DNA from 3 places in the Mesorhizobium sp. B2-8-3 genome. Region 2 is predicted to be linked to each of the others. Evidence: predicted binding sites of a transcription regulator. Region 2 holds the regulator's gene; each other region holds the start of a gene.
What was found. The regulator PhoB, encoded in region 2, activates phosphate uptake and scavenging genes when phosphate is short. The targets are predictions, from matches to a motif close to TGTCATNNANCTGTCAT.

Region 1: a site for PhoB is predicted at 2,787-2,803, ahead of FJ418_RS18630 (esterase-like activity of phytase family protein). Genes of this name have one in related genera too.
Region 3: a site for PhoB is predicted at 3,618-3,634, ahead of FJ418_RS08585 (PhoX family phosphatase). Genes of this name have one in related genera too.

Annotation. Positions count from the first base shown of each region.
Region 1 covers NZ_VFTW01000012.1:44,581-50,736, forward strand. The annotation lists gene FJ418_RS18615 (sugar phosphate isomerase/epimerase) at 1-482, opposite strand, end outside; gene FJ418_RS18620 (Gfo/Idh/MocA family oxidoreductase) at 479-1,510, opposite strand; gene FJ418_RS18625 (LacI family DNA-binding transcriptional regulator) at 1,711-2,736, shown strand; gene FJ418_RS18630 (esterase-like activity of phytase family protein) at 2,904-4,385, shown strand; gene FJ418_RS18635 (MATE family efflux transporter) at 4,488-5,954, shown strand; gene FJ418_RS18640 (MFS transporter) at 5,962-6,156, opposite strand, start outside.
Region 2 covers NZ_VFTW01000038.1:6,701-12,856, forward strand. The annotation lists gene FJ418_RS30145 (ROK family protein) at 149-1,390, shown strand; gene phoB (phosphate regulon transcriptional regulator PhoB) at 1,712-2,401, opposite strand; gene phoU (phosphate signaling complex protein PhoU) at 2,418-3,125, opposite strand; gene pstB (phosphate ABC transporter ATP-binding protein PstB) at 3,146-3,949, opposite strand; gene pstA (phosphate ABC transporter permease PstA) at 3,946-4,797, opposite strand; gene pstC (phosphate ABC transporter permease subunit PstC) at 4,801-5,787, opposite strand; gene pstS (phosphate ABC transporter substrate-binding protein PstS) at 5,852-6,156, opposite strand, start outside.
Region 3 covers NZ_VFTW01000004.1:169,698-175,853, forward strand. The annotation lists gene FJ418_RS08560 (ATP/GTP-binding protein) at 1-839, shown strand, start outside; gene FJ418_RS08565 (DMT family transporter) at 1,012-1,938, shown strand; gene FJ418_RS08570 (helix-turn-helix transcriptional regulator) at 2,009-2,278, opposite strand; gene FJ418_RS08575 (phosphatase PAP2 family protein) at 2,368-3,069, opposite strand; gene FJ418_RS08580 (hypothetical protein) at 3,088-3,426, opposite strand; gene FJ418_RS08585 (PhoX family phosphatase) at 3,697-5,694, shown strand; partial or broken gene FJ418_RS32350 (GNAT family N-acetyltransferase) at 5,936-6,156, opposite strand, start outside.

The DNA of each region.
Region 1 (6,156 bases), on a different contig from region 2:
ATGTTCCAGTCGCCGCTCGCCCAGTTGCCGTCCATCGCGCAATTCTCGAAGGCGATGCGCACGCCCTTGTCGGCGGCGCGTTTCGCCAACGGCCCCCAGACTTCACGGAAACGCGGGAGGCTGTCGGTCAGCTTCTTGCCGCGGATGCGGCCGGTGAAGCCGCTGACCATGGACGTCCCGAACAGATGCGCATTGTCGATGACGGCCTCCCAAGCCGCGAGCACGCCGCGATCGACCTCGCCGCCTTCCAGCGGGTTGCCGAACACGCCGATCGACGACACGGTAACGTCGGCATCGCCGATCGCTTCGCGGATTTCGCCCGCCAGGCGCTTCAGGTCCTTGCCGTCCAGCGTCTGCCAGAAGAAAGGCTGGATGCTCTCGAAGCCGAGCGGCAGGATCTGCCTGACATAGGCGCCCGGGTCGTCGAGATTGGCCCGCACCATGGTGCCGATCCTGATGTCGAGAAGCGGATTTGCCATCATTGTGCTTCCTTGACGATTGCCACGCGCCGCCCGCTCTCCGCGCTCTCGATCGCGCCGAAGACCATGGCCAGGCTTTTGAGGTTGTCGGCGCCGCGCGTCTCCGGCTCGGCGCCGGTCTCGATCGCGTGCATGAAATCCTTGATGATGCCGAGATGGCCGTCGACGCGGTCGGTCGGATCAAGCGGCGGCACTTCGATCGGCTGGGTCTTGTCGATGATACCATCGCGGCCGGACGCAACCACCTCCGCCTTGAGCCCGTCATGGCCATCCCACAGCACGCTGCCGCGCTCGGCGACGATGCGCCAGCTGCCTTCCCAGCTGGTGCGGAAGCCGTCCGCGCACCAGGAGCCGGCATAGGTGAACACCTTGCCGCCGCCGAGATCGAAGACGGCGCTCGCCGATGAGCCCTGCCGGTACCAGGAATTGGCCGGCTCCCATTCCTGGCAGTAGACGCTGGCCGGTTCGCCGGCGACCATGTAGCGCGCGGCGTCGAAAGTGTGGATCGCCATGTCGAGCAGCAGCACGTGGCGCATCTCCTCGCGAAAGCCGCCGAAATGCGGCGCGACGAAGAAATCGGCGTGGATGCTGGTCGCCGCGCCGATGGCGCCTGAATCAAGAAAGCGCCTGATGCGCCTGACATTGGCGACGTAGCGCCGGTTCTGGACGACGGCATGGACGCGCCTGGCCTTGCGCGCCGCCTTGATGATGGCGCGCGCATTGTCCGGGCTGTCGGCCAGCGGCTTTTCGGTGAGCAAATGGCAATGATGGGCGAAGGCCGAAAGCGCGACTTCGCGGCGGGCAGCCGGGACCACGACATCGAATACGGCGTCGGGCTTGGTCTCATCGAGAACGGCGTCGAGGCTTGTGCTGACCACTGCATTGGAGAGCCCGTATTCGCGCGCCCTCGCTTGCGCCCGTTCGGCATCGAGATCGACAAGGCCGGCAATGGCGAGCCCGTCGATCCGCCTTGCGGCATCGAGCCAGTGCTTGCTCATGGCTCCGCACCCGACCAGGACGACCTTCATCATCCAGCACTCCTCCTCGGCTCGGCCCCTCCAGGCCGAGTGTCACGGGGCATCCGCGGCATCAACCGTAAACGTTTTTCCGTAAACGTTTACGAGAACACACCCGATGGCGTAGAATGTCAATCGGCTGCTTGTCGAAAATTGTCCCGAAGCCTTGGCCTGAGCGGCAGCCGGTGCTAGCCAAGGCAGGGGGAGAACCGTCCTTGGCGTCCAGCATCCACGACCTTGCGCGTCACCTGAACATTTCGATCGGCACCGTGTCGCGGGCGCTGAACGGCCGCGCCGACGTCAATGCCGACACCCGCCGGCGCGTGCTGGAAGCCGCCAAGCTGCTGAACTACGCGCCCAACCAATCCGGCCGCAGCTTGCGGCAAGGCGCCACCCATTCCGTCGCCTTCATGCTGCAGCCGCATCCGGGTGACCAGCAATATGGCGAGCCGTTCTTCATCCCGTTCCTGACCGGCCTGCAGGCGCGGCTGGCCGAAAGCGGGCTCGATCTGATCGTGGTGATGGGCGCGCCTGGCGACTACCAGCAGGAGCGCCTGCGCCGCGTCGTCGAGACCCGCCGCGCCGACGCGGTGGTGCTGGCCTGGACGCGGCGCGAGGACGAACGCATCGACTATCTGACCGAGCGAGGCTTTCCCTTCGCAACACTCGGCCGCAGCCGCTCGGGCGGCAAGTCCTACCCTTCGCTTGATCTCGATTTCGAGAAGGCGGGCAGCGACGCGGTCGACCGGCTGGTCGCGCGCGGCCATCGTCGCATCGCCGCCATCCGCCCGGCGCTCAACCTCAATTTCGGATATCTCTTCCTCGACGGCTATCGCAAGGCGCTGAAACGGCACGGCATCGAGGTTGACCTCGGCCTGATCGCCGAGGGCTTCATCAACGAGGCCGGCGGCTACCAGGTGACGCCGCGCGTCATGCTCTCCAAGGACCGACCGACGGCAATCATCTTCAACAACGACGCCATGGCGCTCGGCGGCTGCAAGGCACTGGCCGAGATGGGCATCCGGCCGGGTCACGACATCGCCGTGACCGTCATCGTCGACACGCCGCTCTGCCGCTATTTCTCGCCGACTCTGACAGCCTTCCGTCCATCGCTGGAGCCGATGGGCCGGAGGCTGGCCGAGATGCTGTTCGCCTCGCTTCCCGCCTTCGCCGGCCCCGAAGGCACACGCATCATCCGCGAGGTTTGGCCGCTGGAGCTGGTCGTTCGGGAGAGCGATTGAGCGGAAGCGCTTTCCTTCTCCCCCTTTGGAAGAAGGAAAGAACCTCCGCCTGTCACGCAACCATCACGTTCACGTCCTAGACCGCTCGACGGCCAGGGCTGGCCGCATCGTCGATGCCGCGCCTTTTTGAGCCACTGGCCGCTCTGCTCGTCAAGAAGGGGATATCGATGAAACACCTTAACCGAACCGTCGCGCTCGGCGCGGCGCTTGCCCTGTTCACCGCCCTCACCCCGGCGCTCGCCGACGGCGTTGCCTATGTCAACAAGGGGCTGGTCGGCATCGGCCGCATCCCGGCCAGCCAGAAGGACAAGTTCGGCGAGACCTTCGGTTCAGGGTCCGGCATGGCGATCGACACCAAGTCCTGGGCGCGTGATGGCGCCGGCTACAAGGGTTCGCTCTGGCTGCTGCCGGATCGCGGCTACAATGTCGTCGGCACCACCGACTATCGCCCGCGTCTCAACACCATTTCGATCGAGCTGGCCCCGACCGCTCCTGGCGCAGCGCCCGCTGCTGGACAGGAACAGACCGGCGTCAAGGCGACGCTCGCCGACACGATGCTGTTGACCGACGACAAGGGCGCCGACGCCACCGGCCTCGATCCGTTGAACGGCGTGCGCGAAGCCGCCGGCGACATGCCGATCCTGCCGCAGGCCGACAACGGCAAGCTGGCGTTGGATAACGAAGCGATCGCACGGCTGGCGGACGGCACGATGTTCATCTCCGACGAATATGGCCCCAACATCTACCGTTTTTCGGCCGACGGCCACCTGATGTCGGCGACGCAACCGCCCGCGGCCCTTGTGCCGATGCGCCACGGCAAGCCGAATTTCGCCTCCGACAACCCTGGCCCGGGCGCCGCCGAGCCCGATCCGAAGGACCCGGAGACCGGCCGCCAGAACAACCAGGGGCTCGAAGGCATGTCGATGACGCCCGACGGCAAGTTCCTGATCGCCGTGCTGCAGTCGGCGGCCCGCCAGGACGGCGGCGATTCCGGCTCGACCCGCCAGAACACCCGCGCGCTGGTCTATAATGCTTCCGACCTCGCCCACCTCAAGCTGGCGCACGAATATGTCGTGCCGCTGCCGGTGTTCAAGGATGCCAAAGGCAAGACCAAGGTGGCCGCGCAGAGCGAGATCGTTGCGCTCTCCGACAAGAGCTTCCTGATGCTGGCGCGCGACTCGGGCAACGGCCAGGGTCTCAAGGGCGACGAGTCGCTCTATCGCAAGATCGAGATCGTCGACCTTTCCGCCGCCACCGATATCGCCAACGGTCCGTTCGACGCGGCCGACAAGCCGGTCGCGCCGAAGGGCGTGCTCGACCCGTCGGTGACGCCGGCCAAGCTTACCTCGTTCATCGACATCAACGACAAGGGCGAGCTCGGCCGCTTCGGCCTGCACAATGGCGCGCCGAACGACAAGGACAACCTTTCGGAGAAGTGGGAGGCGATGTCGCTGGTCTCCGTGCTCGATCCGAAGCTGCCCGACGACTATTTCCTGTTCGTCGCCAACGACAACGACTTCCTCACCCAGGACGGCTTCCAGGTCGGCGCTTCGTACAAGGCCGAGGATGGCGCCGATGTCGACACCACCTTCCTCGTCTATCAGGTGACAATCCCCGGCCTGTCTGGGAACACTGTCGCCGGCCAGTAACCGGCGACGGGCGAATGCCCGTCATCCCGCTGATCCTGAAAAGGATGCATGACCATCAGGCCTGCGATACCATCGCGGGCCTGATTCATTTTCGGTGCTGCCATGGATGACAAGAAGCCCACCCGCCGGCGGACCGGCGACCTGACCAGCGGCCCCATTCCGCGCACGCTGCTTTTGTTCGCCCTGCCGGTGCTGGGCTCCAACGTGCTGCAGTCGCTGAACGGCTCGATCAATGCCGTCTGGGTGGGGCGCTTCCTTGGCGAAGCGGCGCTGACGGCGACCTCCAACGCCAATCTGGTGCTGTTCCTGATCCTTGGCACGGTGTTCGGCATCGGCATGGCGGCGACCATTCTGGTCGCGCAGTCCGTCGGCGCCCGCGATCTGCCGGAAGCCAGGCGCATCGTCGGCACCAGCGCCACCTTCTTCTTCCTGGTTTCCGTGGTGTTCGCGGTCTGCGGCTGGGTCTGGGTCGACGCCATCCTCACCGGGCTCGGCACGCCGGCGGATGCCTTGCCGCTGGCGCGCGCCTACCTGCGCATCATCTTTGTCGCCGTGCCGATGATGAACCTTTTGTCCTTCGTCATGACCGTGCTGCGCGGCGCCGGCGATTCGCGCACGCCGTTTGTCTTCATGGCGCTGGCGGTCGTTCTCGACGTCGTGCTCAATCCCTTGCTGATCCGCGGCATCGGCCCCTTCCCCGAGCTCGGCATCGCCGGCTCGGCGACTTCGACGCTCATAGGCCAGACGGTCAGCGTGATCGCCATCCTGATCGTGCTCTATGCCCGCAAACACCCGCTGCGGTTGGCGGGCGCCGACCTCGCCCTGCTCAGGCCCGACCCGGCGCTGCTGCGCATCGTCGTCTTCAAGGGCATTCCGATGGGCCTGCAGATGATCGTCATCTCGGCCGCGGCATTGACCGTGATGGGCATCGTCAATTCCTACGGCTCGCAGGTCGCTGCCGCTTACGGCATCGCCGCGCAGCTCTGGACCTATATCCAGATGCCGGCTCTGGCGATCGGCGCCGCCGTCTCCTCGATGGCGGCGCAGAATGTCGGCGCCGGGCGCTGGGACCGCATCGGCAAGGTCGCGGCGTCCGGCGTGGGCTTCAACCTGGTGTTGACCGGCGCGCTGGTGGCGCTGCTTTTCGTCTTCGACCGCGCGGTGCTCAGCCTCTTCCTCAGCAACGACAGCGCCGCGATCGACATCGCCGCCCACATCAACAGGATAGCGTCCTGGTCGTTCATCCTGTTCGGCATCACGATCGTGCTGTTCGCCACGGTGCGCGCCACCGGCGCCGTCATGCCGCCGCTCATCATCCTGATCATCTCGGTGTTGATCATTCGCACCGGCTTTGCCTATTCCATGCGCAGCGTCATCGGCCAGGAGGCGCTGTGGTGGAGCTTTCCGGCGGGCTCGATCGCTTCGCTGGTGCTGGCCGCCGCCTATTATCGCTTCGGCCGCTGGCGCACCATGCATATGATCGAGGATCGGCCGGCGGCGGGCGAGCCGCCCGACACCGGCCTTGGCATGCCGCGCCAACGCGCGCAGCTCCTGCCGGAGACCGAATAGCCAAGACCTACCGTGCATATCTGACGCCAAAGCCGAGCGCGACCAGCGAGAAGACGATGATCATGCCGGCAAAGGCCAGGCTTGCCACGGTGGCGCTCGCCAGGCTGGACAGGATGCCGATGCCGATCACCGGCAGCGCGTTGCCGCAGAAGCAGCAGATGAAGAAGGCCGACACCACCTCGGCGCGGCGGTCGGCCGGCGC
Region 2 (6,156 bases):
TGGGTTTTGATGGGTCAGGGCATTTTTTTCGACATCCGCAATAAATAATGACACAGGCTGCGGCTTCTGCCACTATCCCTAGCATGTCACCGACAGGCCATGGCATCATCATCACAAGGCCGCGATGACTGGGAGGACGTGCGAGACGATGTCGGTCGGAATCCGTCACGACGATTTGCGCCGGCGCAACCGCGCCATGGTGATTTCGGCCGTGCGCCGCGCCGGCCAGCCCTCGCGCACGGAGATTGCTGCCACCACCGGGCTCAGCCACTCGACCATTTCGGCGATCTCCGCCGATCTGATCCAGGAAGGCATTCTCACCGAAAGCAAGGCCAGCGAGCCGACGGCGTTGAAACGCGGCCGGCCGCAGATCGGTCTGGCGCTGAACCCCGAAGCCGCCGCGGTGCTGACCGTGGTGCTGTCGCTGAACTTCCTGTCGGTCGCCGTGATCGATTATGCCGGCCAGGTGGTTGCCGAGGAGCAGCAGCGCCTCGACACGCTTGTCATGCCCCGCGACGAGCTGATCGGCGAATGCATGGCGATCGTGCGGCGCCGGCTGGGGGATCCCGACCTCGACGTGGGCAGCGTCGCCCGCATCGCCATGGGCATTCAAGGCATCACCGATTCCCATTCACGCGCCATGCTGTGGTCGCCGATCACGCCGCTGACCGACATCCCTTTCGCCGACCTCCTCGAAAGGGAATTCGGTATTCCCGCCACCATGGAGAACGACTGCAACATGATGGCGGTGGCGCTGCAATGGCGCGATCCCGAGCGCTATCGCGACGACTTCATCGCCATCCTGCTCTCGCACGGTATCGGCATGGGCCTTGTGCTGAAGGGCGCGCTGTTCAGCGGCACGCATTCCTCCGGCGGCGAGTTCGGCCATATGATCCATCGTCCGGGCGGCGCGCTTTGCCGCTGCGGCCGCCGCGGCTGCGTCGAGGCCTATGCCGGCAATTACGCGATCTGGCGCAGCGCCATGGGAATAAGCGAGGACGCCACCCCGACCGACGTCGGCGACGCCGATATGCGCGCGCTGGCCGCGAAAGCCCGGCAGGAGGACGGACCCGAACGGGAGGCTTATCGCCGGGCCGGCGAAGCGCTCGGTTTCGGCCTCGGCAGCCTGTTCGCCCTCATCGACCCGGCGCCTGTCGCCATGGTCGGCGTAAGCGCGGCCGCCTTCGACCTGATCGAGCCGGCGCTGCGAGAGGCGATCGCCCAGACCGCCGGCGGCCAGCACTCGGAATCGATCTCCTTCGACACCGAGCCGAACGAACTGCCGCTTATCCGCGAAGGCTGCGCCATGCGCGCGCTGACCTTCGTCGATCAGGAGATTTTCGCGCCGGGGGTGCAGGCCAGAGCGGGGGCCGGGAAGAACGTGGCCTGAGCGAACATGGCGCTGAAGCCGCGAATCGCACCAACGTTGGAGATTGGCCGAAGCCACCGCGACTTCGTCATTCCAGGGCGGAGCAAGGAGCGAAGCGACGCGCGCAGACCCTGGAATCCATGCCGTTACCTCGATCGTAGGGTGCAGCGGTGCAGAGTTCTGCGCCATAGCGGCGCGTGGAAGTCACGGCATGGATCCTCGGGTCTGCGCTGCGTCGCTACGCTCCTTGCTCCGCCCGTGGATGACGAAGCGCAAGCGTCTCGACTACCCACCAGCGTTAATGTTGGAGTGCCGATCCCGTCGGAACTTCCGCCCTCGGGACTAATCCTCCCTGATCGCGTACCCCGCCCCGCGGATGGTGCGGATGACGTCCGGCATGCGGCCGTTGTTGACCGCCTTGCGCAGGCGCCCGACATGGACGTCCACGGTGCGCTCGTCGATATAGATCGTCTCGCCCCAGACATTGTCGAGCAGCTGGCTGCGCGAGAACACGCGGCCGGGATGACGCATCATGAATTCGAGCAGGCGGAACTCGGTCGGGCCGAGCCTGATCTCGCTCTTCTTGCGGTAGACCCGGTGCGATTCGCGGTCGAGCACGATGTCGCCGACCTTGAGCACGCTGGACAGCACCTCCGGCTTGGCGCGGCGCAGCAGCGCCTTGACGCGCGCCATGAACTCCGGCGTCGAGAATGGCTTGACCAGATAGTCGTCGGCGCCGGTCGAGAGGCCGCGCACGCGGTCGCTTTCCTCGCCGCGCGCCGTCAGCATGATGATCGGCAGCCGCTCGGTCTCGGGCCGCATCCTGAGACGCCGGCAGAGCTCGATGCCGGAAACCGCCGGCACCATCCAGTCGAGCACGAGCAGGTCGGGAACGTTTTCCTGAAGGCGGATTTCGGCCTCGTCGCCGCGGGTCACCACTTCGACCTGGTAACCCTCGGATTCGAGATTGTAGCGGAGCAGCACCCCCAGCGGCTCCTCGTCCTCCACCACCATGATGCGTGGCGCGATCATTGGGGTAACCTTTTCGTCAGGCCGCCGGCGCCGACATTGCGGTCTCGTCCTGCTTCGGACGATTGGCGGGCAATTGCGTGCCGGTCAGCACATAATAGGCATTCTCGGCGATGTTGGTCACATGGTCGCCGATGCGCTCGAGGTTCTTGGCGCAGAACAGAAGATGCGTGCAAGCGGTGATGTTGCGCGGGTCTTCCATCATGTAGGTCAACAGCTCGCGGAAGACGGACGTGTATTTGACGTCGATGCGCTCGTCGTCGTTGCGAAGCTTGGCCAGCGCCGTGGCATCGCCCACCATGTATTCCTGGATCACGGCCTGGACCTGGATCAGCACCAGCTGCGCCATCGAATCGATCGAATGCGTGAGGTCGCGCGGCGCGGCGCTGACGCCGACCGAGCCGACGCGCTTGGCGATGTTCTTGGCGAGATCGCCGATGCGTTCGAGGTCGCCCGCCATGCGGATCGAGCCGACCACGTTGCGCAGGTCGTCCGCCATCGGCTGCCGCTTGGCGATCAGCGTGATGGCGCGGTCGTCGAGCTCGCGCTGACGAGCGTCCATGATGGCGTCGTCGGAGACGACGCGCTGCGCCAGCGCATTGTCGGTCTCGAGCAGCGCCCTGGTCGCACCGCCGACCATGGAGCTGGCGAGATCGCCCATGTCGTTGATGAGCCGGCTGATCTGCCTCAGATCCTCGTCGAAGGAGGCGACGGTATGTTCGGCCATGATGATGTCCTCGTATGAACTCAGCCGAAGCGGCCGGTTATGTAGTCCTGCGTGCGCTTCTCGCGAGGCGAGGTGAAGATCTTCTCGGTCCGGTCGAACTCCACCAGCTCGCCCAGATACATGAACGCCGTCTGCCGCGACACGCGCGCCGCCTGCTGCATGTTGTGGGTGACGATGACGATCGTGTAGTCGGCCTGCAACTCGTCGATCAGTTCCTCGATCTTGGCGGTCGACAGCGGATCGAGCGCCGAGGCCGGCTCGTCGAGCAGGATGACCTCGGGCTTCACCGCCACGGTGCGGGCGATGCACAGGCGCTGCTGCTGGCCGCCCGAGAGGCTGAGGCCGCTGGCGTTGAGCTTGTCCTTGACCTCGGTCCACAGCGCGGCGCGCTTCAGCGCCTGCTCGACGCGGCTATCCATCTCGGCCTTGCTGATCTTCTCATAGAGCCTGACGCCGAAGGCGATGTTCTCGTAGATCGACATCGGGAACGGCGTCGGCTTCTGGAACACCATGCCGATCTTGGTGCGCAGCAGGTTGAGGTCCTGCGAGCGGTCGAGGATGTTCTTGCCGTCGAGCAGCACCTGGCCCTCGGCGCTCTGCTTCGGATAGAGCTCGTAGATGCGGTTGAGCACGCGCAGCAGCGTCGACTTCCCGCAGCCCGACGGGCCGATGAAGGCTGTCACGCTGCGCTCGGGCAGGGACAGGTTGATGTCCTTCAGCGCCTTCGACTGGCCATAGTAGAAATTGAGGTTCTTGACCTCGATCTTGGCCTTCTCGACGGTCGTATCGGCTGCGTTCAGGTCGGTGGACAACATCGGTTTCATCTGTCCTCTCTGCGTCCGGTTAGGCTGCGGGCGATGATGCTCAGCCCGAGAACCGTCAGGGTGATTATGAGTGCGCCCGTCCAGGCCAGTTGCTGCCATTCCTCGTAAGGGCTGAGAGCGAACTGGAAGATGGTCACCGGCAGGCTGGCCATCGGCGCATTGAGATTGCTCGACCAGAACTGGTTGTTGAGCGCGGTGAAGAGAAGCGGCGCCGTCTCGCCGGAGATGCGGGCGATCGCCAGCAGGATTCCGGTGACGATGCCCGACATTGCCGCGCGGTAGGCGACGGAGCGGATCACCACCCAGCGCGGCGCGCCGATGGCGGCGCCTGCTTCGCGCAGCGCGTTGGGCACAAGGTTCAGCATGTCCTCGGTGGTGCGCACCACGACGGGGATCACCAGGATCGACAGCGCGACGGCGCCGGCAATCGCCGAGAAGTGCCCCATCGGCCGCACCATCAGCTCATAGACGAACAGGCCGATGATGATCGATGGCGCAGACAACAGGATGTCGTTGATGAAGCGCACCACCGTCGTGAGCTTCGAGAAGCGGCCATATTCGGCCATGTAGGTGCCAGCCAGCACGCCGATCGGCGTGCCGACGACGATGCCGATGATCGTCATGACGATGCTGCCGTAGATGGCGTTGAGCAGGCCGCCGGCGTCGCCGGGCGGCGGCGTCATTTCAGTGAACACCGCCAGGTTCACCCCGGAGAGCCCCTTGTAGAGCAAGGCGCCGAGGATCAGCGCCAGCCAGGCGAGGCCGATGCCGGCCGCGACGACGCACAGCGCCATCATCACGGCATTCTTGCGTTTGCGGCTTTGGTGAAGCGATGCGGCAGTCGACATCGGTCAGGCTCCCGTGCGGCTATCGATGCGCAACAGCATGTAGCGTGCAAGCGCGAGGATGATGAAGGTGATGATGAACAGGATCAGGCCGAGCGATACAAGCGAGGATGTATAGAGATTGCCGTCGGCTTCGGTGAATTCGTTGGCGATGGTCGCCGAGATCGTCGTGCCCGGCGCAAACAGCGAGGCGCTGATGCGGTGCGCGTTGCCGATGACGAAGGTAACCGCCATCGTCTCGCCGAGCGCGCGGCCGAGGCCGAGCATGACGCCGCCCATGATGCCGACGCGGGTATAGGGGATGGTCACGCGCCGGGTCACTTCCCAGGTCGTGCAGCCGATGCCGTATGCCGATTCCTTCAGCACCGCCGGCACCGTGTCGAACACGTCCTTGGTGATCGAGGTGATGAAGGGCAGCACCATGATGGCAAGGATCAGCGACGAGGTCAGCAGGCCGATGCCGTAGGGCGGGCCGGCAAACAGGCTGTTGAGGCCGGGGATGCCTTTGAAGAGCCAGATGACGAAGGGCTGGATCGTCGTCTGCAGGAACGGCGCGAACACGAACAGGCCCCAGATGCCGTAGATGATCGAGGGAATGCCTGCGAGCAGCTCGACCGCGATGGCGATCGGGCGCCTGAGCGGACGCGGGCAGAGCTCGGTCAGAAAGATGGCGATGCCGATGCCGATCGGCACAGCGATGAGAATGGCGATGGCCGAGGTGACGATGGTGCCGTAGATGGGCGCCAGGGCGCCGAAATTCTCGGTGACCGGGTTCCAGGATTCGGTGGTCAGGAAGGAGAAGCCGAACTTCGACAGCGCCTCCCACGAGCCGGCGACCAGCGAGATCGCGACCCCGCCGAGCAGAACCAGCACGAGGATGGCGGAAAGGCGCGTGGCCGTCCGGAATGCCATGTCGGTGAAGGCGAAGCGGCGCACTGTCGCTTCCCTGGTCCGCAGGGCGGACGATGTCGCGGCGTCGGAAACGGCTGTCATTTAGCCCCTCGCATTTCGAAAGAGACAGGAGGGCGCCGGAGACGCCCTCCTTATTCGCTAGGAATTACATGCCGGAGTAGAGCGGCTTGCCGCTCGCGTCGACGATGTCCTTGCCCCACATTTCCTCGACGCTCTTCACGACCGCGTCGGGCATCGGAACGTAGTCCAGGCCCGCGGCCAGCTCGTCGCCCTTGGCATAGGACCAGGCGAAGAACTTGAGCGCTTCGGTCGTGGCCGCAGTGTCGTCGGGCTTCTTGTAGACGAGGATCCAGGTGGCCGACGTCATCGGCCAGGATTCAGCACCGGCCTGGTTGGCCAGGATGACGCCGTAGCCCGGCTGCGAGCTCCAGTCGGCATTGGCCGCGGCGG
Region 3 (6,156 bases), on a different contig from region 2:
TCGCTTCCACCGTCGTCGCAACGATCGTCGTGTCTGTCGCGCAGGCCGGCGAACTCTGGCGCGCCACCGGCTTCGAGCAGCCGGAATCCGCGCTTGTCGATGCCGCCCACAACCGCATCGTCGTCTCCAACATTGCCGGCAATCCCGGCGACCCGGACGGCAATGGCTACTTGTCGCTTCTGTCGATGGACGGCAAGGTCATCGCTCGCCACTGGGTGGACAGCATGGACGCGCCCAAGGGCATGGCGATCGCCGGTGGCAGGCTCTATGCCGCCGACATCACCAAGGTGCGCGTCGTGGACCTCGCCAGCGGCAAACTGGTCGAGACAATCGACGTGCCGGGCGCCGTGTTTCTCAACGACATGACGCAGGACAGCGCCGGCAAGGTCTATGTCAGCGACATGCTGGCCGACACGGTCTATCGCATCGACGGCGACAGGCCGGAATTGTTCGTCAAGGACGCGCTGCTCGCCTCGCCCAATGGCGTGTTCGCCGACGGCGGCAGGCTGATCGTCGCGTCCTGGGGCAAGGGCATCAACAAGACCGATTTCAGCACCGCCGAGCCGGGCGGCCTGCTGTCGGTCGACCTCGCCACGAAGAAGGTCACGCCGCTGCCCGGCGCTCAAAATTTCGCCGACCTCGACGGCGTCATCGCCATTGGCGACACCATCTACGCCACCGCCTACATGACCGGCACGCTTTACAGCTACAAGACAGGCGGCGCGCCGATAGCCGTGGCGCAATTCAAGCCAGGCAGCGCCGACATCGGCACGGACGGTGAAAGGATCTTCGTGCCGCTGATGGGCGAGGGCGAAGTCGTGGCGCTGTCACTGGATTGAGCACGTCGCGGCGGAGAAGCATTGCAACGCCAGCGGGACAGCGTTTCGCATCTCGGCACTGCAGCGGCGAGGCGAGTTTTTCGCCTCGCCAATCGCGATTGGACCGCCATGTCGACGGCGCTGCCATCTGGTTTCGCCGCTTGCTCCGTACTATCCGGCTCCCATCCGTCACATGAGCGAAGCCGTGAAGACATCCAGCCTGACCGGCGCCGTTTCGCCGATGATCCCCGTGCTCATATGCGCGCTGGCGATCTTCCTGCTCTCCGGCATGGATGCGGCAATGAAGTCCCTGGCCCTCGCGGTCGGCGTCTACAACACGCTGCTGTGGCGCAGCCTGGTTGCCACGTTGGTCGCGGGCGCCGCCTGGTCGGCGGGGTCGCGTTCGAAGCCGAGCCTTCCGGTGCTGGGCCTGCATGCCCTGCGCGCCGCGATTGTCGGCGTCGTCCTGGTCTCGTTCTTCTGGGGTCTGGCGAGGCTGCCGCTCGCCGAGGCGATCGGGCTCAGCTTCGTCGCGCCGCTGTTTGCGCTTTTGCTTGCGGCCTTGTTGCTGGGCGAACGCATAAGGCGGCAGGCAATCTGGGCGTCGCTGGCCGGCATGGCGGGCGTCGCGATCATATTGGCCGGCCAGTTCGGTGCGGCAAGCCATTCGCAGGACGCCCTGCTTGGCACGGCCGCGGTGCTCGCATCGACGGTATTCTACGCCTACAATCTGATCCTCTCCCGGCAACAGGCGCTGCTGGCCAGGCCGGTCGAGATCATGCTGTTCCAGAACCTCTTCGTCGCGATCATCCTCGGTCTCGCAGCACCCTGGCTCGCGGTTGCGCTGCCGAGCGATCTCTGGCTTCCCTTGGGCGCGGTGGCGCTGCTGTCGCTCGCCGGGCAATTTTTGATGAGCTGGTCCTACGCCCGTGCCGAGGCGCAATATCTAATTCCGACCGAATACTCGGCCTTCATCTGGGCGATCGCGCTTGGCTGGTTCTTTTTCGGCGAAACGGTGGCCTGGACCACGCTGACGGGGGCATGCCTCATCGTCGCCGGCTGCCTGATTGCCGCGCGCGCCAATCCGAAGCTTGCCGAGCCGATCGAAGCGGCGATGTGAGAGAGCGCGGCATTGGGCGGTAAATCCGGCCGCAACGGCGCCGATTCTTCCGCACCGCCGCGGTGGCGGCTCAGCCCTGCGGGTTCTGCGACGCGGTAGTCTTGAGGCGCACGCCCCTGCCGCCGCGCTCGCTGGCCTGGTTCTCGCCGATCAGCTCCACGCCGACCTCGTCGAGCGCCTGGATGACCTTCGTCAGCGTGTCGACCACGCCTCGGACGACGCCGTCGCTCGCTTCCATGCGCTGGATCGTCGGCAGCGAGACGCCGGCGCGCTCGGCGAGCGTCTTCTGGTCGATGCCGGTCAACGCCCGCGCGGCGCGCATCTGTGCGGCAGTGATCATCGGCCGGAATCCGTCTTTGAAGCTGTAGGAGATGTATATTGTAAATATTACAATGTTTCAAGCATCATTTTATATGCCTCAGCCATCGATCAGTCGCTGTCGGCCACTACTTTGCGTCGCTGCAGCAGGCGCGCCGCAAGCCAGCACAGCATGGCCCATGCGAAGCCCGCGCACCAGCCGGCAAGCACGTCGGACGGCCAGTGCACGCCAAGATAGACGCGGCTGGCGCCGATCAGCACCGTGGTGAGCACGGCAAGGCCAAGCACGAAGACTTTCGTCCTGCGGTCCGGCAGGAAGCGGGCCGCCAGCGAGCCGAGGGTCAGATAGGTCACCGCCGACAGCATCGCGTGGCCGCTGGGAAACGAGAGCGAAGTCTCGGTGACGAGATGCGAGACGAGATCGGGGCGCGGCCGGTCGACCTCGAATTTGAGCAGGCTGGAAAGCACTTGCCCGCCCGCCACGGCCGCGAACATGAACAGAGCTGTCAGGGGTCTGCGGAGCAAGAGCAGATAGACGATCGTCGCCGTCGTGATCAGCGCCAGCACGGCGGTGCTGCCCAGCGCGGTGACGTCGCGCACCGCGCCTTCGAGCCAGGGTGGACCGATCGGACTGTCCGGCTGCCCGGCATGGCGGAAGGCAAGCAGGATTTCCGTATCGAAGGCATGTGGCGTGGTGGCGCGCGCCACCTCGATGAGCTCCACCAGGCCCCATAGACCGCCGGCGATCGCCAGCCCGGCCAGCAGCACCGGGAATTCCAACTTGTTGAGCAGCGCGTTGGCGGTCGATTTCATTCGGGCCCTTGGGTCCAGCTACAGCCGTTGCATATAGGGCCCGAGCGTGATCAGCGCGACGGCGGCGACCGCCAGCACCATGCCGGTCGCTTGCAAGGCGTTTAGCCGTTCGCCGAAGAAGGCGAGCGCCACGGCATTGACCGAGACGAGCTGGATGACCGCCGACAGGCTGAACGACACCGACATGCCGAACTCGCGCACCAGCCGCAGCATGATCAGATTGCCGGCCGTGTAGAGCGCCAGGGTCAAAAGAAGCTTGGCCAGGCTCGGCGCCATCCCCCAATGCTTGGCCGCCATCGCCGCCAGCAGGAACATCACCGTCGAAATGCCGAGCTGCGCCAGTCCCCAGAAACTCACCTTGTCGTCCCCTTCTTGAAGCGCCATCGCCACGCCGGCCGCAGCCTTTGTTTCCGAAGCGGACGAAACCGTCAAGCTGGGTGGTGGAGGATAGGGCGAAGGCCGCGGCAAGCCCCTTCTCCCCGTCACTATACGGGTGAAAGGGACCGACATCGACGACTTCGCCAATCACCGGGGGTACATCGAAGCCATGTCACGAAAATGTGATCGGCGCGCTTTAGGGGTCGAAAGGTCAAAATCCCAGCCACCTCAAGAAGCCAGAGGAATCCCATGACCGTGACCCCTGAGACCCGCTTCCGCACCAGCCTGCTCGAGGAAAATGACGGCCCGCCCGTCAATCCGACCGACAACCGCACCATGGGCGAGATCATCGCCGCGCGTTTCTCGCGCCGCGGCTTTCTCATGGGCTCGCTGGCCGTCTCGGCCATTGCCGCCACCGTCAGCCCGCTAGCGCTGATCGCCGCCGACGAGGCGCGCGCCGCAGAGGCTTCGGCCTTCAAGTTCGACGAGCTCGAGGCCGGCATCGACGACAAGCACCATGTCGCGCCGGGCTATGACGCCGACGTGCTGTTGCGCTGGGGCGATCCGCTGTTCGCCGACTCACCGGAGTTCGATCCGGCAAAACAATCGGCCGAAGCCCAGGCCAGACAGTTCGGCTACAACAACGACTATGTCGGCTATATCCCGATCGACGGCTCCGCCGAGCACGGCTTGCTGGTGGTCAATCACGAATACACCAACCCGCATCTGATGTTCCCCGGCATCGTCTCGATCGTCGAGAAGGACGGCAAGAAGGCCGCCGAGGTGGCGCCGCTCTCCAAGGAGCAGGTCGATGTCGAGATGGCCGCGCATGGCGGCACGATCGTCGAAATCCGCAAGCAGGGCGGCAAGTGGCAGGTCGTGCGCGACGGCAAGCTCAACCGCCGCATCACCTCCAACACCGAGATGGCGCTGTCCGGCCCGGTCGCCGGCCATGATCGCGTCAAGACCAATGCCGATCCGTCCGGCGCCAAGGTCATAGGCACCGTCAACAACTGCGCCGGCGGCGTCACGCCCTGGGGCACCTATGTGATGGCCGAGGAGAACATCCACGGCTATTTCTCGGGCGAATTGCCGGAGGGCCACAGGGAAGCCGCCAATTACAAGCGCCTCGGCATCCCCGAAGGCGCCTATGAGTGGGGCGCGCATTATGATCGCTTCAACCTTGCCAAGGAGCCGAATGAGCCCAATCGCTTCGGCTGGATCGTCGAGGTCGATGTCAACGATCCGGCTTCGGTGCCGAGGAAGCGCACCGCCATGGGCCGTTTCAAGCATGAGGGCGCCGAATCGATCGTCGCCAGGGATGGCCGCGTCGTCTTCTATCTCGGCGACGACGAACGCTTCGACTACGTCTACAAATTCGTCACCGCCGGCAAGTTCAATCCCGATGACCGCGCGGCCAACATGAACCTGCTCGACGACGGCACGCTGCATGTGGCGAAGTTCGCCGAGGACGGCTCGGTAGAATGGATGCCGATCGTGTTCGGGCAGGGCCCGCTGACGGCCGAGAACGGTTTTGCGTCCCAGGCCGACGTGCTCATCGAGACGCGGCGCGCCGCCGACCTGCTCGGCGCCACCAAGATGGACCGGCCGGAGGACATCCAGCCGAATGCCGGCAACGGCAAGGTCTATGTCATGCTGACCAACAACACCAAGCGCAAGGCCGAGCAGGTCGACGCCGCCAATCCGCGCGCCGGCAACGCCTTCGGCCACATCATCGAGATCATCGAGGACGGCGGCGACTTCGCCGCCCCCAAGGGCAAATGGGAAGTGCTGCTGAAATGCGGCGATCCGTCGGTGGCCGATGTCGGCGCCACCTTCTCCACCGCGACCACCGCCCATGGCTGGTTCGGCATGCCGGACAATTGCGCCGTCGATTCGGCCGGACGTCTGTGGGTCGCCACCGACGGCCAGGGTCCGAAGGCCACCGGCCGCACCGATGGCCTGTGGGCGGTCGACACCGAAGGCCCGGCGCGCGCGACTTCAAAACTGTTCTTCCGCGTGCCGATCGGCGCCGAAATGTGCGGCCCGCTCTTCGCGCCGGACGACCAGACCGCTTTCGTCGCCGTCCAGCATCCGGGCGACGGCGGCGAGGACTGGGAAGGCTTTGGCCGCCCGTCCTATTACGAGGACCCGTCGACCCGCTGGCCGGACTTCAAGCCGGACATGCCGGTGCGGCCGTCCGTCGTTGCGATTACGAAGCAGGGCGGCGGCAAGATCGCGGTGTGATGCGCTGAGGGTAGCGCAAACGTTGGGGATTGGCGGAAGCCTCCCCAACGTCGTCATTCTAGGGCGAAGCAGGAGCGAAGCTCCGTCGCGGACCCTGCAATCCATGCCGTGACCGCGATCACAGGGCGCAGCGGAGCAGAATTCTGCACGTTGCAACGCTCGCATGTCACGGAATGGATCCTCGGGTCTGCGCTGCGTCGCTGCGCTCCTCGCTCCGCCCGTGGATGACGAAGCCGAGCAGTCACTTCGCGCGTTGAAGCATCGCCATGTTCATCCTGTTCCTCAGGCGGAAGCCGATCGACTCGTAAAGCCCGATCCCGCAGCATTGCTGTCATAGGCGTGCAGGTACGCGACCTCGCCGCGTGCCGCGATCCGGCCCGCCACGAACACCGACAGCAGGCGGGCAAGGCCGCGGAAATCCGGATGCGTGCAGACGCCGCTGAGTTCCGGGCAACCGGGCTG